Regions from separate parts of the Natronincola ferrireducens genome, predicted to be linked through region 2. Evidence: a T-box and tRNA genes for the amino acid it is inferred to sense, from the RefSeq annotation. Region 2 holds a T-box; the other holds one or more tRNA genes.
The links. The T-box of region 2 lies ahead of ileS (isoleucine--tRNA ligase). A T-box ahead of a tRNA ligase gene usually reads a tRNA of that ligase, here a tRNA-Ile.

Region 1: it encodes a tRNA-Ile, which carries the amino acid that the T-box ahead of ileS (isoleucine--tRNA ligase) is inferred to sense. The anticodon was not compared.

What each region holds. Positions count from the first base shown of each region.
Region 1 covers NZ_FNFP01000002.1:538,498-548,653, forward strand. Annotated here, with positions in the region: gene BLS22_RS08185 (ATP-dependent helicase) at 86-2,017, opposite strand; tRNA gene BLS22_RS08190 (tRNA-Phe) at 2,173-2,248, opposite strand; tRNA gene BLS22_RS08195 (tRNA-Ile) at 2,253-2,329, opposite strand; tRNA gene BLS22_RS08200 (tRNA-Pro) at 2,345-2,421, opposite strand; tRNA gene BLS22_RS08205 (tRNA-Trp) at 2,426-2,501, opposite strand; tRNA gene BLS22_RS08210 (tRNA-Ile) at 2,542-2,618, opposite strand; tRNA gene BLS22_RS08215 (tRNA-Pro) at 2,652-2,728, opposite strand; tRNA gene BLS22_RS08220 (tRNA-Ser) at 2,733-2,824, opposite strand; tRNA gene BLS22_RS08225 (tRNA-Ser) at 2,848-2,936, opposite strand; tRNA gene BLS22_RS08230 (tRNA-Lys) at 2,942-3,017, opposite strand; tRNA gene BLS22_RS08235 (tRNA-Gly) at 3,035-3,108, opposite strand; tRNA gene BLS22_RS08240 (tRNA-Leu) at 3,116-3,204, opposite strand; tRNA gene BLS22_RS08245 (tRNA-Asn) at 3,213-3,287, opposite strand; gene BLS22_RS08250 (hypothetical protein) at 3,693-4,436, shown strand; gene BLS22_RS15500 (hypothetical protein) at 4,805-4,927, opposite strand; gene BLS22_RS08255 (DUF554 domain-containing protein) at 5,162-5,875, opposite strand; gene BLS22_RS08260 (hypothetical protein) at 6,491-7,672, opposite strand; gene BLS22_RS08265 (M20 metallopeptidase family protein) at 7,708-8,883, opposite strand; gene BLS22_RS08270 (LysR family transcriptional regulator) at 9,040-9,951, opposite strand.
Region 2 covers NZ_FNFP01000001.1:517,797-527,952, reverse strand. Annotated here, with positions in the region: gene BLS22_RS02400 (aminotransferase class V-fold PLP-dependent enzyme) at 1-509, shown strand, start outside; partial or broken gene BLS22_RS02395 (IS1595 family transposase) at 876-1,480, shown strand; gene BLS22_RS02390 (hypothetical protein) at 1,960-2,142, shown strand; gene BLS22_RS14965 (hypothetical protein) at 2,213-2,374, shown strand; gene BLS22_RS02385 (hypothetical protein) at 2,643-3,065, shown strand; gene BLS22_RS02380 (nucleotidyltransferase family protein) at 3,387-3,677, shown strand; gene BLS22_RS02375 (HepT-like ribonuclease domain-containing protein) at 3,674-4,009, shown strand; gene BLS22_RS02370 (DsrE/DsrF/DrsH-like family protein) at 4,656-5,135, shown strand; gene BLS22_RS02365 (Gmad2 immunoglobulin-like domain-containing protein) at 5,243-6,067, opposite strand; gene ileS (isoleucine--tRNA ligase) at 6,170-9,274, opposite strand; T-box leader at 9,370-9,589, opposite strand; gene BLS22_RS02355 (sigma-54 interaction domain-containing protein) at 9,758-10,156, opposite strand, start outside.

The DNA of each region.
Region 1 (10,156 bases), on a different contig from region 2:
CTATCAATCCATAAGTCCATATTAACAGCCTCTTTAGACATTATACTTTATAACCGTTTATTGAATTTTATATCATGTTAATCTCTTACATTCTCTCATTTAAGTGTTTAATAATAATCTTATGGAATTTTTTATACTTTGTTATTCTAGGACAATTTTTTTTCATCTCTTCTACAAATCTTGATGGCTGAAGCTTTTTATCTTTTTTATACAAAGGAGAGCTAATATACAATAATTCCTTAGCCCTTGTCATCCCAACATAAAACAATCGTCTTTCTTCTTCAATAAGATGATTATCTTCAAGGCTTTTGGTATGGGGAATAACATCCTCTAAAACAGATACAATGATTACAGCTCTAAACTCTAATCCTTTGGCTCCATGCATCGTCAACAGTTGAACTTTATTTTGATTTGTTTTATCATCCTCTTTTACTTTAAAAGTGTTTTTAAAGTCTATCACATGTTGAAGGAATTGTTGGGGGTTAGAACGTTTTTTTGTTATGTCTTCTAGTTCATCTAATATTTCAAATAGCTTAGCCCCTCCAATACTTTTATCCCTACAATAGTCTTCTATATATTGGTCATAGCCTACTACCTCTCGTATATAACTAAAAGCCTCGTAGGTGCTAAACCCTCTTATCCGTTTTAAGTCCAACTCTAAATTCTCAAGATACTTCTTTTGATAAGTCTTTAGATCTCCTTTCAATTTTAAAGATGTAATTAAATCTTTATGATGATCCATGACTTGTGACAGAGCTTTTCTAGTTATGTATCTTGTTGGTTTATTGATAATACGTCTTACAGCCTCTTTATCTACTGTGTTATGGGCAGCAATCAGGTAGCTAATTATATCCTTTGCTACCCAATGATCGTATAGATTATATACATGATCTCTAGTAATATACGGAATATTATGGTCCAATAAGGTATCAATTATTGAAGTTGCTGTTATATTGGTTCTATAGATAATAGCAATTTCTTCATAGTTGTATCCCATCTTAATTAGTTGATGAATAATATCGGTAACCCTTTCATTTTCTTCCTCTTTATCTTTAGGGGTAATATAATTTATATCCACTCCCGGTTCTAGCATGGGAAGGATATTCTTTTTTACACGATAGATGTTGTTTTCTATTAAGCTGTTGGCGGTATCGATAATCTTTTCTTGTGAACGATAGTTTCTATTTAGTATGACTTTTTTAGTGTCGGGGTATATCTTGTCAAAATCTAATATAAATCGAGGTTTAGCGCCTCTGAAACTATATATGGATTGGTCATCATCTCCCACCACAAATAGGTTATTGCTTGGCTTAGTAAGAAGCTGAATAATTGCAAATTGAATACTATTTATATCTTGAAACTCATCTATCAAGATATAGGTAAAGGATTTTCTTAGTTTTTGTAGGATTGCAGGGTTATTGTATAACAATGAATAGCATTCTGTTAGCATATCGTCAAAATCAATTTTTTTACAGTCTTTTTTATAATTTTCATAGGCTGTAAGTACTCTTTGAAAATCCTTTAGGCCAATAGATTGAGGTTGAAATTCATTGTCCTCTAGGAGTTGATTTTTATACAGGGATATATCTAATAATACATCTTTTACAAATTCTTCATCCTCATAATTGTCTAATTGTAAAGTTTTTATTATATTCTTACCAACTAGATATCGTTCTCCCTCATTTAATACATTTTCTAACCTATAAGGATAATAGCTTTTTATAATTCTAAAAAAAATCGAATGAAAGGTCCCAAAATTCACATTACCATCCTTTTTAGGGATAGTTGTTATCATCTGCTGAAATCTCATCTTCATTTCTTCTGCAGCAGCTTTAGTAAAGGTAATCACTAGAATATTATTTGGATTTACCTTATGATGCTGAATTAAGTGGACAATTCTATAGGCAATAACCGTTGTTTTTCCTGATCCAGGACCGGCATAAACCATACAGGGGCCTTCGTAGTGTTGTACTGCTTCTATTTGCTCTTCATTCAATTTATTAAATATACTATCCATAACTCACCTCTTTACTAGCAATATATATAGGTATTATATCAAATTCCCTATTAAAGCTATAGATATAATACCTATATAATATATCTAACTCCATTCTATTTAAATATATCTACAAAAATTTAAAAACTAGTACATGTGTACTAGTTTTATGGAATTGGTGCCCAGAGGCGGAATCGAACCACCGACACGGGGATTTTCAGTCCCCTGCTCTACCGACTGAGCTATCTGGGCAAATTGGTGGGCTCAAGTGGACTCGAACCACCGACCTCACGCTTATCAGGCGTGCGCTCTAACCAGCTGAGCTATGAGCCCTTATGAATTTTTAAATGGTCCGGGTGGAGAGATTCGAACTCCCGACCCCATGGTCCCAAACCATGTGCGCTACCAAACTGCGCTACACCCGGATGATGGCAGGGGCGACAGGATTTGAACCCACGACATTCGGTTTTGGAGACCGACGTTCTACCAACTGAACTACACCCCTATTCAGTTTATTTTATCATGGTGGAATCTAAGATGAAATATGGTGGGCCTTCAGGGACTCGAACCCCGGACCTGCCGGTTATGAGCCGGACGCTCTGACCAACTGAGCTAAAGGCCCTTATTTATAAAATAAGGTGTTTATTAAGTTAAATGGTCCGGGTGGAGAGATTCGAACTCCCGACCCCATGGTCCCAAACCATGTGCGCTACCAAACTGCGCTACACCCGGATGATGGCGGAGAAGGCGGGATTCGAACCCGCGCGCCGCTTACACGACCTAACGGTTTAGCAAACCGTCCTCTTCAGCCTACTTGAGTACTTCTCCTAATAGCATAAAAATTAATTTTATGGCGGAGAGGGTGGGATTCGAACCCACGGCCCCTTTCGGAGTCACTGGTTTTCAAGACCAGCTCCTTAAACCGCTCGGACACCTCTCCATAAGTGGTGACCCATCCGCGACTCGAACGCGGGACACCCTGATTAAAAGTCAGGTGCTCTACCGACTGAGCTAATGGGTCTTATATTATTAAATTAGTGGAGCGGGTGAAGGGAATCGAACCCTCGCGGTCAGCTTGGAAGGCTGAAGTTCTACCACTGAACTACACCCGCATACATATGGTGCCGAAGACCGGAATCGAACCGGTACGATCTTGAAGGACCGCAGGATTTTAAGTCCTGTGCGTCTGCCAGTTCCGCCACTTCGGCACTGTTGCTGGCTCCAGAGAGAGGACTCGAACCTCCAACCTACCGGTTAACAGCCGGGTGCTCCACCATTGAGCTACTCTGGAAGGTTAATTTAAGCGATAAGCATATTATAATAATAATTGTGCTATGTTGTCAAGTAGGATTTTAAAATAAATTATTGCCAGCTATTTTAACCCTTCACAACTGTTACACTTAATTTAACGACATATTCTATTATACACTTTTAAATAAATTTGTCAACATATACAAGCCTATTTTTTATATATAATTTTATGTAATTTTTTACATATTATACTTTTAGTGTATATTTATTGATGCTTAAATATTTTCTTTATATTATGCATCATTTTTACAATTGTATATGCCTATTATTTACTCTTATATTATTGTGGCTATATGAAGAAAACTATATTTGAAAAGACTTTTATTGATAAAGCTTAATTGTAATTGTACTTAATTGGAGATTAAATAAAGGATGGTGACATATAATGAGTACCTCTGTAAATCCTGGACTTAAATTTGTTACAAAGGCTTTCCAGTTTGAAAAACAATTTGCAGCTAACAACTATTTTGGCGAAGATAAAGATAATCTCTTTAAATATAGGGAAGGTAGTATACCTATTATTGTTTCAGCACCCCATGCTGTAAAGCAAATAAGAAGTTTTAAAGTAAAAAAGCCTGATATTTTCACAGGAAGTATAGCTCTATTATTAGGGGATATTACTAATTGTCATGTGATTTATCGTACCTTCACTGGGGGAGGTGATTCTAATAACGATATAAACTGTCCATATAAAAATTTTCTTTTGAAAAAAATTAAAGAGCATTCTCTTGCTTGTTTAATAGATCTCCATGGTTTAGATAAAAAAAGAAATCTCACAGTTGACGTAGGCACCCTTAATGGCTTATCTATTGGTAAAGAAATTGAAAGTATTATTGTTAATAGCTTTAAAAGCCAAAATATCATGAATGTACGATTTAACCATTATTTTAACGCAGATAAAGCTGGAACAGTAGTAAAAACTATATGGGATGATATAGGAATTCCTTCTTTCCAATTAGAGATTAACGGACTATATAGAGATGTTAGTAAGGAAGAAAATTGGGATCGATTTTCTAGAATAGTAAAAAGTCTACATTTAATGATTTTTAAAATATATCAAATGATGGTATTAGATAAAAATCTAAATACTATAAGGTCTTCGCCCCAAGTAGCTGCTAGAAAGCACTAGGAGTTCAGTATAGATACAATATCAGCTATGAGTTTGTAACTCATAGCTGATATTGTATCTAAAAAAATTCCCTGTTTAGATAGTAAAGACATATTTTTACCTAAGATATTTTTATGCTTATATTTATCTAACAGCATTGATGAATTTCACTTGAAAATCTAAATCTTTTTGTACGATAAGGTTGAAACAACCGTAATCCTGAGATAGTTTAAACAGATTGTGCAATGGCATCTTTAAAATGAGGCGTTGAACTGTTTTGAGACTTGGTATAGTTTCAAGTAGCTTCTCCTTTTTCATCTGTTCATGGATTTTGAGAGCTTCATATCGGCCCTTACTTTCCATATAGATTCTAGGGATATGTTCTTTAATTAGTTTATTTTTAATGATTCTAGACGATTCCTTTGGCTTTTGAAGGTATGATTAGTTGTATTGTAGAGATCAACTAGCATTTTGTTAAAATCATCGTCATATCGGTTATCGTTTTGTTTCATGTGGATACTTCTTTTCAGACATAAATATTATATCCTAATTTTCGTGTCTATACTTTTATACTAACACCAAATCTATAATGTTAATAAATATAGGATTAATTATGTAACTTTATTTAGATGTTTTAATGTAGATAATCAGTATTCTATTAATTTAATAAGGAATTCTAAGAAAACGACGAGAAACATTTATACATGTCCAGTTAGGCTATAGCACTCCACACATCTTAATCTTTATTAACTAAACACTAACATCCATAACCAAGATATGGGCATAACAAACAGTAATGCAGGAAGTAGACTAGACAAATTCATCGATTTAATTTCTGCTATTCTAAGTCCTGTAACAAAAGCAATTACTCCTCCACATGCCATAAAATCAGCTACCATGTAAGGTGTTACATATGGTGTAATGAATCTTGATAATAAAAATAAACTAATGTAGATTAGAAATTGAGGAATAGCTATTAGACAAATTGATATTCCCAATGTAGAAGCAAATATTGCTGAAGCAAATAAATCTAAAACAGATTTTGCAACTAGAATTGAAGCATCATTAGTCATCGCTTCAGTCATAGCACCCATTAGGCCTGTACTACCAGTACAAATTAGAATCAAAATACTTATAAATTTTTCTGTAGATTGATTTCGATTTATCCCATTTTTATTAACATAATGTTCTTCAACTGATTTCAGTTTAACAGAAAGTGATTTTAGTTTATCTTCAAAACGAAATCCTTCACCAACAATAGCACCTAATATTAATGCCAACATAACAGCTGATAACGAATTTATTTTACCCATAAGTGTAATTCCTATGGTAATTGAAGTAATTCCAAATAATTTAGACAAGAAATCACATATTCGCTGTGGAATATATTTTCCTAAAATACTTCCTAAAATTCCACCCAATGCCACGATTGCACAATTTATTATAATTCCATAGGGCATAATATAACACTCCTTATTAATGCATTAGATACCATTAAAGTAAACTACTTCCAACATTTTGCTGCAATAAATTATAGAAATAAAAAACAACATAAATTCTAATACTTGTGTAAAAAAGGCTCCAACACCATACACAAGGATGATTTAAACTTATACCTATCACAAGTATTGGCAATAACCAAGAAGTTGTAAATTTCATAGAAGCTCTAAATTTAAAGTTATCAAAACCTTAGTTAAGTCATTTGCCCAATCTAATGACAGGCATTGTTAATATCGATGGTAAAAGAAGTATTTCAAATATCTCTAATAAAATTCTACACACTAAGAATCGTAGCTGTATTACTAAGTTCTTAAACAATGGGCCTTGGAATGAAGGCCCATTAAATGATGTAAGAATAAAGAATAAAGTATATATTAGACTGCTTTTCCATATATAAAATAAGTTAGGTTTAAGGTAGTATGGAATGAGTAAACTTAAGAGCTTAAAAAATTTTCGTCTATAGTTTACTTGGCATATATCTATATTCAAGTTTATCGCTTTAGAAAAAGCCAAGAACAAAATTATGCTATCCTAAGGGATGCTATTACTATATAATTTTTACACAACTGAAATAATTAAATTAATTTTATTGCATAGTTCGCGATTATTACTGAAGCAATTGTTACAGTTGCTATTCCAGCAGTTACAATTTTAGGAACTAAGTAATTTCTTAGGGCTGTGTACTCCTCAGCTGTCTTTCCATAAGCTTTAGCTACATCTTCAGATATAAATAATGTTGTTGGAAAACCATACATACAAGTTAAACTTAATGCAATAGCTAAATAGGTATTGACTTTTGTTATCTTAGCTAACATAACAGACATTATACCTGTACAAACACTTCCAATACCTAATACTACAGCTAAAGGAACAATCATTCCCAGTACATCTTGGGGGGTTATATTTGCAAAGCTTCTAAATAACCCAGCTAAAATTAGTACCATAAAAAGGCCTGAACAACCTGTTTTATTTAAAGAATTTTCATCTAAGAATCCAATTGCAGTAAGAATAATTCCCATAAATAAAGACATTACCATATAATGAATTATTCCATTTGTCAAACCAACTAGCACATTTGCAATTGTAGCTGCAATACCAAGTTTAGCCAATATAACAACACTGGTACTCATCTCAGGTGGTAAATTTAATAATTTCTTTCTTATATTATCTGTTTTTTCTGCCGTAGCTGCATATTGCTCAATAAGTGCATATTGCTCAATATTTCCACGATCTTTTAAAAAGTCAACAGAAGCTTTACGCATCATAATTGTAGATAACGGTAGACCCACAAAGGTTTGTACAGTCAATAACATGCTGCACAGTGCTGCAAGATATTGCATGCCATTTGCGTTAAAATGTTCACTCATAATAATTACAGCAGATATAGATCCTGAGAAAATAGGAGCTCCTGCTATCGCTTGCTCAGGCTCTATAATCATTCCACCAATAATAATTATACCAATAACACCTGTGATAACTGATGTAACAGCAATTAGAATCGTTTTCCACTGTCTTGCAAGTTCTTTAAAGTCTATAGTAGTACCTACACCAGCAATTAATATACCACTAATTACTGAACCTATTTTATCTATACCTGCATCTGTTACTAAAGTTTTAGGAAAACCTAACCAGTAATAGAAAAGTAATAATATAGCCCCAACAAGAGCTTGAGATAACATGGCATTTGTTTTAGAGGAACAAAGTTCACCAATTGCAAATATAACCAATATAATTGTAAATGCATAAATAGCTGTCAAAATAATCACTCCTTCTTATAATTTTATTGAAATTATTATTGTTTATTTTTTAACCAGTTAAATGCACATTCTGCAAATAATGCTGCCCCCATGTGTAGTACCTCTTCATTGTATACTACCTTAGAATTATGATTATGACTTGCCTGTGTTCCTTCTGGCTTGCATCCAATTATAAAGAAAATACTTGGTACAAGCTCTGAAATAAAACCAAAGTCATCAGATACCTGCAGTCTATAATTTGGATCTGTAGTAAAATCAATACCTAAGTTTGATATATATTCCCCCATATCCTCAACTAATTTATGATCATTAATAGCAGATGGACAACTTTCTACTACCTCAAACTTGGCAGTAGCATTAAAAGCTTTAGCTGTTAATTCAACAAGCTTATTGCAATGTTCAATAATTTTTTTTCTAAGCTCAGGATTATAAGTTCGCAACGTTCCCCTTAAAACCGCTTGATCTGGCACTATATTACTTGTATATCCTGATTTTACTTCGCAAATATTGAGAACTACTGCTTCATTAGTAGGGACTTCTTTGACTTGTAAAGATTGTAATGCTAATATAATGTGGGCAGCAACGTTGATGGGATCTATTCCCAAATGTGGTTGACTAGCATGGCAACTTTGTCCCTGTACTGTTATTTCGAGAATATCTGTTGATGATAAGAAGGCTCCCTTTGCAAAGTTTAAATGATTTAATGGTAATAAAGGTTGTACATGTACCCCCATTGCTGCGTCAACCTTTGGTGATTCTAAGATGCCTGCTTTAATCATATCTATGGCACCTGTAAGAGACTCTTCTCCAGGTTGAAACATAAGCTTGATAGTACCTTGTATTTCGTCTTCTCTTTCTTTAAGCAATTTTGCAGCTCCAATAAGAAATGCTGTGTGTAAATCATGTCCACATGTATGTGCATGACCTGAATGTAGGGAAGTAAATTCAAGGCCACTTTCTTCTTGCATAGGCAACGCATCCATATCGGCACGTAACAATATTGTTTTTCCTGGGTTTTTACCACCAATTGTGGCTGTTATGCCACATTTGCATATTTCTTCAGGCTTACACCCTAACTCTATCAATTTTTCTTTTACAAACTTAGTTGTTTTAGGTAATTCTGTTCCTAATTCAGGATTTTGATGAAGATATCGTCTAATTTCAAGTAAATAGTCTTCAATCTCTTTTGATTGTTCTATAAAACTTTTAATGTTTTACACCTCCAATACAATATTTGTTGAATTTAAACTCAACCTACTTTTATAATGCAAGATAACGTAATCCCCACAATGTTATCTTACCATTGTGGGGATTACGTTGTACAATATTTAAAATTTATAATTATATAAATTTTATTTATATTACCGCTATAATTGTTTTTTTACATACTGAATAAATTCTTTTGCGTCTTTAGATAATTTTTGATTTTTATGACTTATAATACCAACAGTATATGTACAAGCAGGATTAAATGGTATCATCACATAAGGTAATTTGCCCTCAAAGCCTACATGATATTGATTGCAATTAAACCAACTATCATAATATGTTAACCCAATCCCATCACTATTAGCAATATGTTCAAAGTAAGACTCTAATTGTAATGCTGTGAATTTGGGATTTATTGAAATTATGCAATCTTCATAAGCATCTTGTAATACATTAAAAATAAAACTATCCTTAGGATTATTTAAGGACAAGGAGATTAATGGTTGCTTCTCAAATTCTTTAAGTAATATATATTCATGGTTGCTTAGTGGATTTTCTTTATTTACACATACACAAACTTCACCTTCAAAAAGTGGATATGTCTGCCAACGTTTTTTTATTTCTTTAGTCAAAACTACAATTCCAAGGTCAAGCATTCCATCTTCAATCTGCCTTAAGATTGATGGGGTTGAACTTTCATTGGAAATAATTTTTATATGTGTATTCATGCTTCTAAATTTATTTACTATACTAAATAAAGCAGAACGCATTTGAATAGAATAGCCAATTTTAAGTATAATATTTTTTGTTGTAGCTAAATCATGTATTTCATTAGTAACTTCTTGTAATGCATTAAGAATATACTGTGCTTTTTTATATAAAACCTCCCCTTCGGGTGTCAACAAAAGACCATCTCGGTCACGTTTAATAAGTTGAGTATTTAAATTTTCTTCTAAATTTTGTATAGCCATCGTAACTGATGGTTGTGTTACATGCAGTTCCTTGGAAGCTTTAGTAAAGCTTCCAAGTCTGCATACAGCCTCATAGTAACTTAATTTACGAAAATCCATATATATCCCTCAATTCTTTTTGCTATTAGATTTTAATGTTATGGTAGATTTAACATAAAATATGACTAAATGTTATAATTAATTGAGTAAATTTCCATTCCCTACTCATTATTTTTACTAAATTTCAATAGCTGTAAAAAGGGGGGGTGACCCTAGAAAGGAGATTTATTATAAGTTCACTCTAATTTTATCAAAAAACTACTAA
Region 2 (10,156 bases):
CTCCTCCCTCAAAGGAGGAGGCAGGAACACCAAATATTATGGGTGTTTTAGCTATAGTAACTTCTTTAAAGATGCTAAAAAGCTTGGGAATGGAAGCAATAGATGCCTATGAAAAAAGCTTAACTCAGTATACCCTAGAAAGCCTTAAAAATGTACCCCATATCCAGTTATATGGCAATCCCCATGATATAAAAGACCGTGTAAGTATTATTCCATTTAATATAGAAGGATTGCCCCATGACATCATAGCCAATGCCCTTTCCCAGGAGGGAGGAATAGCTGTAAGAAATGGCTGTTTCTGTGCACAGCCCTATGTTCAGAGATTATTGAATGTGTCCAATCAAGAAATGCAACAACGAATTGCTAACCCTACTTTACCCCATCCTGGACTGGTGAGAGTAAGCTTTGGACTATATAACACCTACGATGAAATAGATCAATTTATAAGTCTACTTTGTAAAATTTCTGTTAACAGGAAATATTATTTAGAAAAGTATAATGACGGATAAATAGTACAAAGACTACTTCCTCATCGGCTAAGTTTTAATTAATGTATGCACACCCCCCTCTCCTTAGATTAAAAAGAGAGGGGGGTTGTTATTTAATATTTAATGATAGTTTAGTTAACAGCAGTCACCTGTTCCTTCTGTTTCTTATTTCTTGGCTCTGTTAAATTCTATTGTTGATTTATATATATATCTACAAATAAGGGTATAATATATAAGAGAATAATTAAAGGAGTTGAGGGTATGAAGCCAGTTACCTTTGAAAAGTTGCTAAAGTTTATTGATAGTATGAATGCAGATTACAAAGAAGAACTATATTATACCCTTAAAGAATCTATAAAGCCTATTGACCCTTATCATAGAAAAATTATTGAAGAACTTAGAGAAACTAAGTTTAGTAAGGGGTTAATATGCCCTCGCTGTGATGGAAAAGAAGTCATGCGTTTCGGCAAATACAACAATCGTCAACGATATAAATGTAAGAGTTGCAATAAAACCTTTAATGACTTTACTCATACTCCACTCTATAAAACAAAGCATCCTGAAAAGTGGATTAGGTTTATCGAATGTATGATAGAAGGGAAGTCATTAAGAAAGTCTCAAAAAATTGTTGGGGTATCGCATGCAACTCTTTTCTATTGGAGGCATAAAATCCTTAATGCATTGAAACAAGGGACCATTGAAGCCTTTAATGGTATTGTTGCGATGGATGAAACATACTTACTTTTCTCTGAAAAGGGCAAAAGAAGATTGTTGATAGGAAACCTCGTAAACGAGGGGGTAAATCTAAATATAGAGGTATTAGCAAAGAACAAGTATGTATTTTAGTGGCTAGAGATAGAAATAAGAATACCATTGCTAAAACTAGTTGCATGGGCAGAATTGTAAAGTCTAAGGTAGAAAAAGTGGTAGGCAGTTATTTGTCTTCTACCAATGTGCTTTGTACCGATAAATGGCGTGCTTATAAAAAATATTGTATGGGTGTCTATACAAAATTCATGACACATACCATTCTATTAGGACTGCCAAATTTAACATTAGTTAAATCATACTAAAACCTGAAAGGGTTTCTATGGATTTGTGTAGAATTATATAATTACACATAGATGTATAAAGTGACACAAGGGAATCAAGAGGGTAGATGCATTTAGTATTTATCCTTTTGGGATTTGGCTCAACCCTATGCCTCATAAATAGCTTCTAGAGGCTCTGAAACTGTTGTAGGAGTTTAGGCGGGATGGATGGTGTAGCCTCTCTGAATAGATATAGCTTTATTCCAGCTGCTTACAGGGAAGGATTATATTTGCATCGTAGAAATTGGGGTAAATAGTGGTAAGTGCCAATGAATGGCATGTATAAGAAGGGTTTAAGAGATTCATTTTTCAATATGTTAGTATGGGATAAGATGAAATATACAAACAAAATATTATTAATTAAATGAGGGGTTGGTATTGTGGAGCAAGGCATTGTAGAATTTAGCTGGACTCTAGCTTTTCAACTATTAAACATTGCAATATGGATTGGAATTATTTATCTTATTTTTAGTTTGGCTGTTAAATTACCTAAACGAATTAAAAAAATTGAAGAAAAAATCGAAAGAATAGAAAGCATGATAGAAAAAATTTACAAAAACTAAATTACATGACTGAACATTATCTTTGTTAAGATTTAATAGGAGAACTTCATGTAATAGAGGAGAAATAAACATGTATTGGTTCAATGATAATAAATTTATATCTAAATGGGTTGTAGAGAGAGAAAAGGGATTGATTAAGTATGTGTTAGGACAAACAATTCCTCTTTTTGTTGTATCTATGATTAGTGCTACTTTTTTCTCAGCATTAAGACGCCCAGATAATATAAAATAACTCTTTATTTATAATGCTGTACTGATTATAGTTATCACTATAGTCAATGTGTCAAACTGGTTTAGCAATGAAAAACGACTTAGGGAATTAACAGGCAACAGTCAACAATAATTCTTTATCTTAATGTATTGAAATTGATTTAGAAGAAAAGTGGCTTCAATAATTATACATTAGATGAAAAATATGAAGTAAATATTTTATAGCCTATAGCGTATCTGATGAAAAATGTGTAGCAAGGGTTATTTATATAATTGAAAGGGGTGACTGAATGAAAAAAATATCAATAATAATTTTAGCAGTTTGTCTTGCTTTTACTCTGGGTGCTTGCAATCATGGCGGGATAAAACAAAGTGAAAAGTATGCCATGAATGCTTCCTATTCTTATGGTGGAGATTCAAATAAAACAGAAATTTCTTACAGTATCATCATTAGCGGAGCAAAAAAAGATATTGAAAACATTGATGCCTATGAAGTTTTAATCAATATGGATTATTTAGATCTGATGTTAGAAAACGGACCACATAGTAGTGAAAGAGGGCTTGAGAAAACACCTTATTTTAAAATCGTTGGCAACTTTACTTTTAATACAAGTGGGAAAAGTAAAGAAGAAATAGATGAAATGAAGTTACTAGAAGGTGTTGAAATCATCGATAAAGATAGAAATAAAGTGACTTTCAAGTTTAACGATTAGTAATGTTATTAGCAGTGTCTAATTTTTCATATATAATACAATCTTTTAAGTTAGTCATTAGTGAACAAAAGGAATTAATTGGTGGATTTAGAGGGCTTTCGTTAACCGGACAGCAGATAACAATATGTTTGCACAAGGGTGCTGGAAGCTAAGCTCCACTATGGGGTATTCATTTAGGGTCCAGTTCGAAGACGTCGCAAATGCTGGAACGTTAGATGACAAACTAATGCAAAAATTAACTGCAAAATATAGGATTTAATGTTTTTTATTTATAAAATACAAGGTATAATATAAATAAGAAATTATTTGAAGGTGATAATAATGAAATTAATTAGAGTGATTAATGATCATAAAAAACAAATTAATAGTATTGCAGATAAATATGGAGTAGTTTCTATTAAGGTATTTGGTTCTGTTGCAAGAGGGGAAGAAAAATCAGATAGTGATATTGATTTGCTTGTTAAACTTGAAGAAGGACGCTCTCTATTTGATTTAATTGGTTTTAAAAATGACTTAGAATATCTATTAAAAAGAAAAGTAGATGTTGTTACAGAGGAATCTTTACATTGGACTTTAAAGGATCAGGTAAGCAATGAGGTTGTTGAAATATGAAAAGTGATAAGATTTACTTAATTCATATAATGGAATGCATTGAAAACATAGAGGAGTATACAGAAGAAGGAAAAGAAAAATTCATTAAATCGCAATTAATTCAAGATGCTGTTATAAGAAATCTAGAGATTATCGGAGAAGCTACAAAGAAAATTTCAAAAGATACAAGAAATAGTTATTCAGAACTACCTTGGAGAGAAATGGCAGGATTAAGAGATGTATTGATACATGATTATTTTGGTGTTGACATAAAAATTGTATGGAATGTTGTAGAGAAAGAGTTGCCCAAAGTAAAAAGAAGTGTAAAGGTTATATTAGCAGATTATATATAGTTCATCATCTAACAGAGGCTTTCCATCATCCTACTAAAAGCGTGTAGGACAACGGAAAGCCTCGAAACGTTATATGCCATTCCTGCTGAAAAGTAGTGGTAATAGGTAAAAGGAAGATGTTAGAGATAGTCATATCAGATGGATTATGTGCAATAAAAAATCGTAGGGAAGGGTCTTGACCCTTCCGTTATGAATGAATCTATTACAACAGCGGAACGGTCAAGACCGTTCCCTACACATGTATGGGATATTGCAATGACGTCTTTTCTTTTCTATGCGACATAAAATATTTGAAAAAAAAGGGCTACATACTAGAAAATAGTAATATAGCCCTTTTTCTTTTATTTTCTAAAATATCAACATTCATCACTAACAAAGCCTATTTCTTAAATAATGACTTGTGAAAAACAATATTAAATTTAAAAAAGATAATTGTCTTCTATTATCCATAGCAACTCTCCCAATAAAATATTTTGAAAATCCATTATTATTAATCAATTCTACATTATGTGGATTTCTCCTTTAGGTCTTATCTAAATACACCACTACCATTTATGAATTGTACTTAAAAGATTTTTATAGGAAAATTTGGTTACACTAAAAACTATATTGATATTTTAATTGTAATTAAAGGAGGCTATCAGACTTGGAAAACAAAAAGATAAATCTTCTTATGTTTAGTGGGGAATATGATAAGGCATTGGCGGCCCTTATTCTGGCCAATGCTGCTAGAGAAATAGAGGTGGAAGTTACTATGTTCTTCGCTTTTTGGGGGTTATTTTTGCTCCGGGATCCAAATAAAATGACCTTAGAGGATAAAACCACCTATGAAAAAATGTTTAGCTTGATGACACCTAAGGGCCCCAATGAATTACCCCTCTCTAAAATGAATTTCAGTGGGTTGGGTAAAGAAATGCTATTGGAAATGATGAAGGATGATGAAGCACCTCCACTGATAGATTTTTTAAATGGTGCCGTTAAAAAAGGTGTTCGTTTCTACGGCTGTAAGCTATCTATGGAAATCATGGGATTAAAAAAGGAAGAATTAATTCCAGAGCTAGAGGTAATGGATGCCAAAGCCTACTTAAAGGACGCATTGACATCAGATATACAGCTGTTTATTTAAGGGACTAATATCAAACCTTTGATCTGATGTCAGTCCCTGATACAACGTAAAGAATCCCAATAAAAAGATGGTAGAAGCCATCTTTTTATTGGGATTAAAATTGTAGGTTATTGTTCTATATTTTTAAATCTAACGGCTACATAGTCCCTCATGAGGTACTCTCCATCCTTAGCGCTATATTCTCCTACCTCTATTCTTCCTTCCTTTGTCTTAGGAAGAGGATAACGAATTTCTTCTTGGAAACTTCCCCATTCTGGTCCTCCTGCATCTGCCTGTAGATGTTCTTCATGAATGATTTCATCTTCAGCATCTAAAATTCTTACAATAAAACTACCTTCAAAGGCTATAATTCTACCCTGTATTTCCACCGGATTATTAATTTCTTCATTTTCCTCCGGCAATTCCAGCTCAGCAAAAACTAAGGTATGCTCCATGGGGAAGGCTTCGTCGTCTATTGTTCTAACTTCAAATTCTACAGCCATATCTGTATGAACCTGCAAAATTACCGATGGATAGGACAAGACTTGGGTAACTATATCATCCTCATCGGGAATTCTAGTATCTACTACAATGATCCTCGGATATTCTTCATGAAGGTAATCCACGATAGAGATGCCATAGCCACCTGTAGGTTTTTCCCCTGCATTGATTTTTACATAGGTGGCATCAGGATGTTGATAAACGTAACCTCCTCTTTCATCACCAAATTGTTGAAACCACTCTCTAATTGTGTCTGGAAGAGTATCTTCTTCCACAATTCTCATCCTATCCTGTAGCTCTACGTTTATATCCCCATGAAAATTCCCATTCTCCTCCATACCTCCATTGGGTTCATCCTGTGGTGGTGGTGGATCTGGTACTGGTTCTACCCTGCAACCCATCATAACAAATATCAATACAAGGATAATTATGTAAACAAAAATTTTTTTCATGATAAAACCTCCTTTTCCTATTAAAATACCCACTTTTTCTAGAGTTATGAATAAAAAATCTCCAGTCAATAACTGGAGATTTTTAGAGATTTTTAGAGATTTTTATACTTCTACCTTTTCAACTTTAATACCTGTTTCATGATCATTTAAATTTTGCTTTTCAAAGCTATTATCCTGAACTCTATCGATGGCTAAGGCTAGGGTTTCCTGCATAATATAATCTCCATATAGTTCTACTGCCTTAGCAATTTCATCGTCTCCATCAAAGTAAATATTGATATTGTCGATTACTTCATAGTTGTTATTCTTTCTCATTTGCTGTACCTTAGATACAAATTCACGGGCAAAGCCTTCATTAATTAATTCTTCACTTAGGGTTGTATCTAGGATTACAAAAAGATTGCTTGCCATTTCTACTGTAAAGCCTTCCTTGGCAATAATATTGATCATAACATAATCCTTACCTACTTCAAAGGCTTCGCCATCAAGGTTTAGGGTTACTTTTTCCCCTGCCTCTAGCTTTGGTACCACCTCCGAAGCATCTACTTCCGTTAAAGCCTTTCCAAAGACCTTTATCTTGCTTCCTAACTCTGGTCCTGCTACCCTAAAGTTTGGCTTTAAGCTAAAGTCCATAAAATCCTTGAGATTCTTTTCAAAATGAACTTCCTTTACATTTAGCTCCTCTTGAATTAGAGGAACTAAGTCAGAAATTAAAGGTTCATATTTTCCATCTACTAAAATCTTTTGTAAAGGTTGACGTACCTTGATTTTAGATTGAGCCCTTGCAGCTCTACCTAATCCTACTAAATCCCTTACTAAATCCATTTTTTCCTCTACAGCCTTGTCAATTAAACCTCCATCTGTTTCAGGATAGTCTGCAAGATGAACAGATAAACCATTGGTTAAATTCTGATACATTTCATCAGCCAAGAAGGGTGAGAAGGGCGCAACTAACTTAGATACCCCTACAAGAATTTCATAGGTTGTATTGTATACTGCCTTCTTATCATCTGTTAATTCAGTTGCCCAAAAACGTCTTCTAGCCCTTCTAATATACCAGTTAGACAAATCTTCATTAACAAATTCTTGAATTTTTCTAACAGCTTTTGTTAGATCAAAGACGTCCATGTCCTTTCTAACTTCTTCAATCAAGCTATTATATTTTGATAGTATCCATCTATCTAATTCGGGTCTATCTTTGTAATCAATGAAGAAATCTTTAGGATTAATTTCATCGGTATTAGCATAAAGGGTGAAGAAGGCATAAACATTTTCTATAGTTGTGAAAAATTTACTTTGTACTTCTTTTAATCCCTCAATGTCAAACCTAGTAGGTGTCCATGCTGGAGATACATGTAGTAGATACCACCTAAGGGCATCAGCCCCATACTTATCAAATAGCTCAAAGGGATCTACAGTATTTCCTTTAGACTTTGACATCTTTTGTCCATTTTTATCTAAAATTAAATCATTTACCAGTACATTTTTATAGGGGGATACTCCCATAACAAAGGTAGAGATAGCTAATAAGGAATAGAACCACCCTCTTGTTTGATCGATACCTTCACAGATAAAATCAGCTGGGAAAAGTCTATCAAAGCCTTCTTTATTCTCGAAGGGGTAGTGATGTTGTGCAAATGGCATGGCACCACTGTCAAACCAACAATCAATAACCTCTGTAACCCTTGTCATAATACCATCACAATCACTACACTTTAACTGAATGTCATCTACATAGGGTCTATGGAGTTCTACTGTTTCATCAATATTTTGTACAGCTTTTTCAACTAACTCTTTTCTAGAGCCTACTGAAGTTGTGTGGCCGCATTCACAACGCCAAATATTTAAAGGTGTTCCCCAATAACGATTTCTAGAAATAGCCCAATCATTTAAGTTATCTAACCAGTTGCCAAAACGCTTTTCTCCTACATAGTCTGGATACCAGTTAACAGAATTGTTATTGGCAATCAACTGATCCTTTAGCTTGGTCATCTCAATATACCAGCTTGGTTTTCCATAATATAATAATGGTGTAGAACAACGCCAGCAGTGGGGATAATTGTGATCCATTTTTTCTTTTTTAAATAATTTACCCTCACCATGGAGCCATTTAATAATGTCGATATCGGCATCGATTACAAACTGACCTTCCCAAGGTGTTGTAGTATATTTCCCTTCTTCACTTACTGGTTGGAATACCGGTAGATCATATCTTCTTCCTATTTGATAGTCGTCTTCACCAAAGGCAGGAGCGATATGAACAACCCCAGTACCATCCTCTGTTGTTACATAGTCGGCAACCGTAACAAAGAAGGCTTTTTTATCGGCTTCTAAAAAAGGCATTAATTGTTCATACTCTACATATTCTAAATCCTGCCCCTTCATTTCCTCTAAAATTTCGTACTCTTCCCCAACTACTCGCCCAACCAAATTCTTTGCCAAAATATATACCTTATCATTGTGTCGCACCTTGACATAGGTAACTTCAGGATGTACAGCTAAGGCAACGTTGGAGGCTAATGTCCATGGTGTTGTCGTCCACACTAAGAAATATTCATCGGCATCTTTTCGCTTCATTGGTACAATAACGGTGTTGGATTTGATTTCCTTATAGCCTTGGGAAACCTCATGGGATGCTAATCCAGTTCCACATCTAGGACAATAGGGCAGAATTTTATGTCCTTCATAAATATATCCTTCCTTAAAGAACTTATCTAAAATCCACCATACGGACTCGATATAATTATTGTCTAAAGTAATATAAGGGTTATCTAGGTCAATGGAGTAGCCCATTCTCCTAGTCATTTCCCTCCATTGCTTTTCATAGGAGAAAACAGACTCCCTACACTTTGTGTTAAAGGCTGCAATACCATAATTCTCAATTTCTAATTTGCTAGAAAGCTTTAATTGCTTTTCTACCTCAATCTCAACTGGAAGACCATGGGTGTCCCATCCAGCCTTTCTTTTAACTTGTTCCCCCAGCATCGTATGGTATCTACATACGGAGTCCTTTAGTGTTCTCGATATAACGTGATGAATTCCCGGTCTACCATTGGCTGTAGGAGGGCCTTCAAAAAACACAAAAGACTTTGCTCCTTCACGGTTTTCGATACTTTTTTCTAGGATATTGTTTTGCTCCCATAGTTCTGCTACAGCTTTTTCCCGCTGAGCTACAGGGCCATTAGATAGCGTTTTAAATCCCTTCATGTTTCCTCATCCTTTCTAAGTAATTGAATTATGCTAACTATTCTTCTAACATCTTTAAAAATTATGCCAAAAACTATAAAAAGTCCCTAAAATACATTAGGGACGAATAAACCGCGGTACCACCCTGGTTACAAGATCAATAGATATCTTGTCACTTCAGCACATGATAACGTATGTCTACGGAAGATCCTACTAGATGTTCAGACCTTCTGCTCCAAGGTGATCTTCGTAAAAAAATCCGTAATAATCTCCCAGCCAAGGATTATCTCTCTAAAAACGGTTTCCTTTCACTACTGTCCTCTTCATAGCATTTAATATAATCTTCAGAATAGGTGTAATTTAAAAACTTTTTATAAACCTTCAAAATATATTATATAATTACTTCTAGCTAAAAGTCAAGTAATTTGGATTACTGAAGAATCATATAGCATTTATTAGAATTTTGACAGGTTTTGGAGAAATTATACATAGGTAAACAAATCCTTACCTTTTCAATTTTCTATTAATGGTTGAAGGATCAATATTTAAGTTTTTTGCTGCTTTTTTTAATGAACCATACTTTTTAATGGCATTTCTAATGTAGCTCTTTTCAAATTCATAAGTTGCCTCTTTTAATGACATGTCACTACACTGCAGATCCTTTCCTATCTCTGTATGGGATAAATTTTCTTTTGAAAAATGATTATTGAAAATGTACTCTGGTAATAATTCCTCCGTAAGTTCATCTTCGGGGGCAATAACCACCATTCTCTCCACAAGATTTTTTAATTCCCTAACATTTCCCGGCCAATTATAATAAAGTAGTTTATTCAATGTGATAGGAGCAAAAAACTTATTCATAGCATATTTTTTATTAAAATCCTCTAGAAACTTGAGGCATAA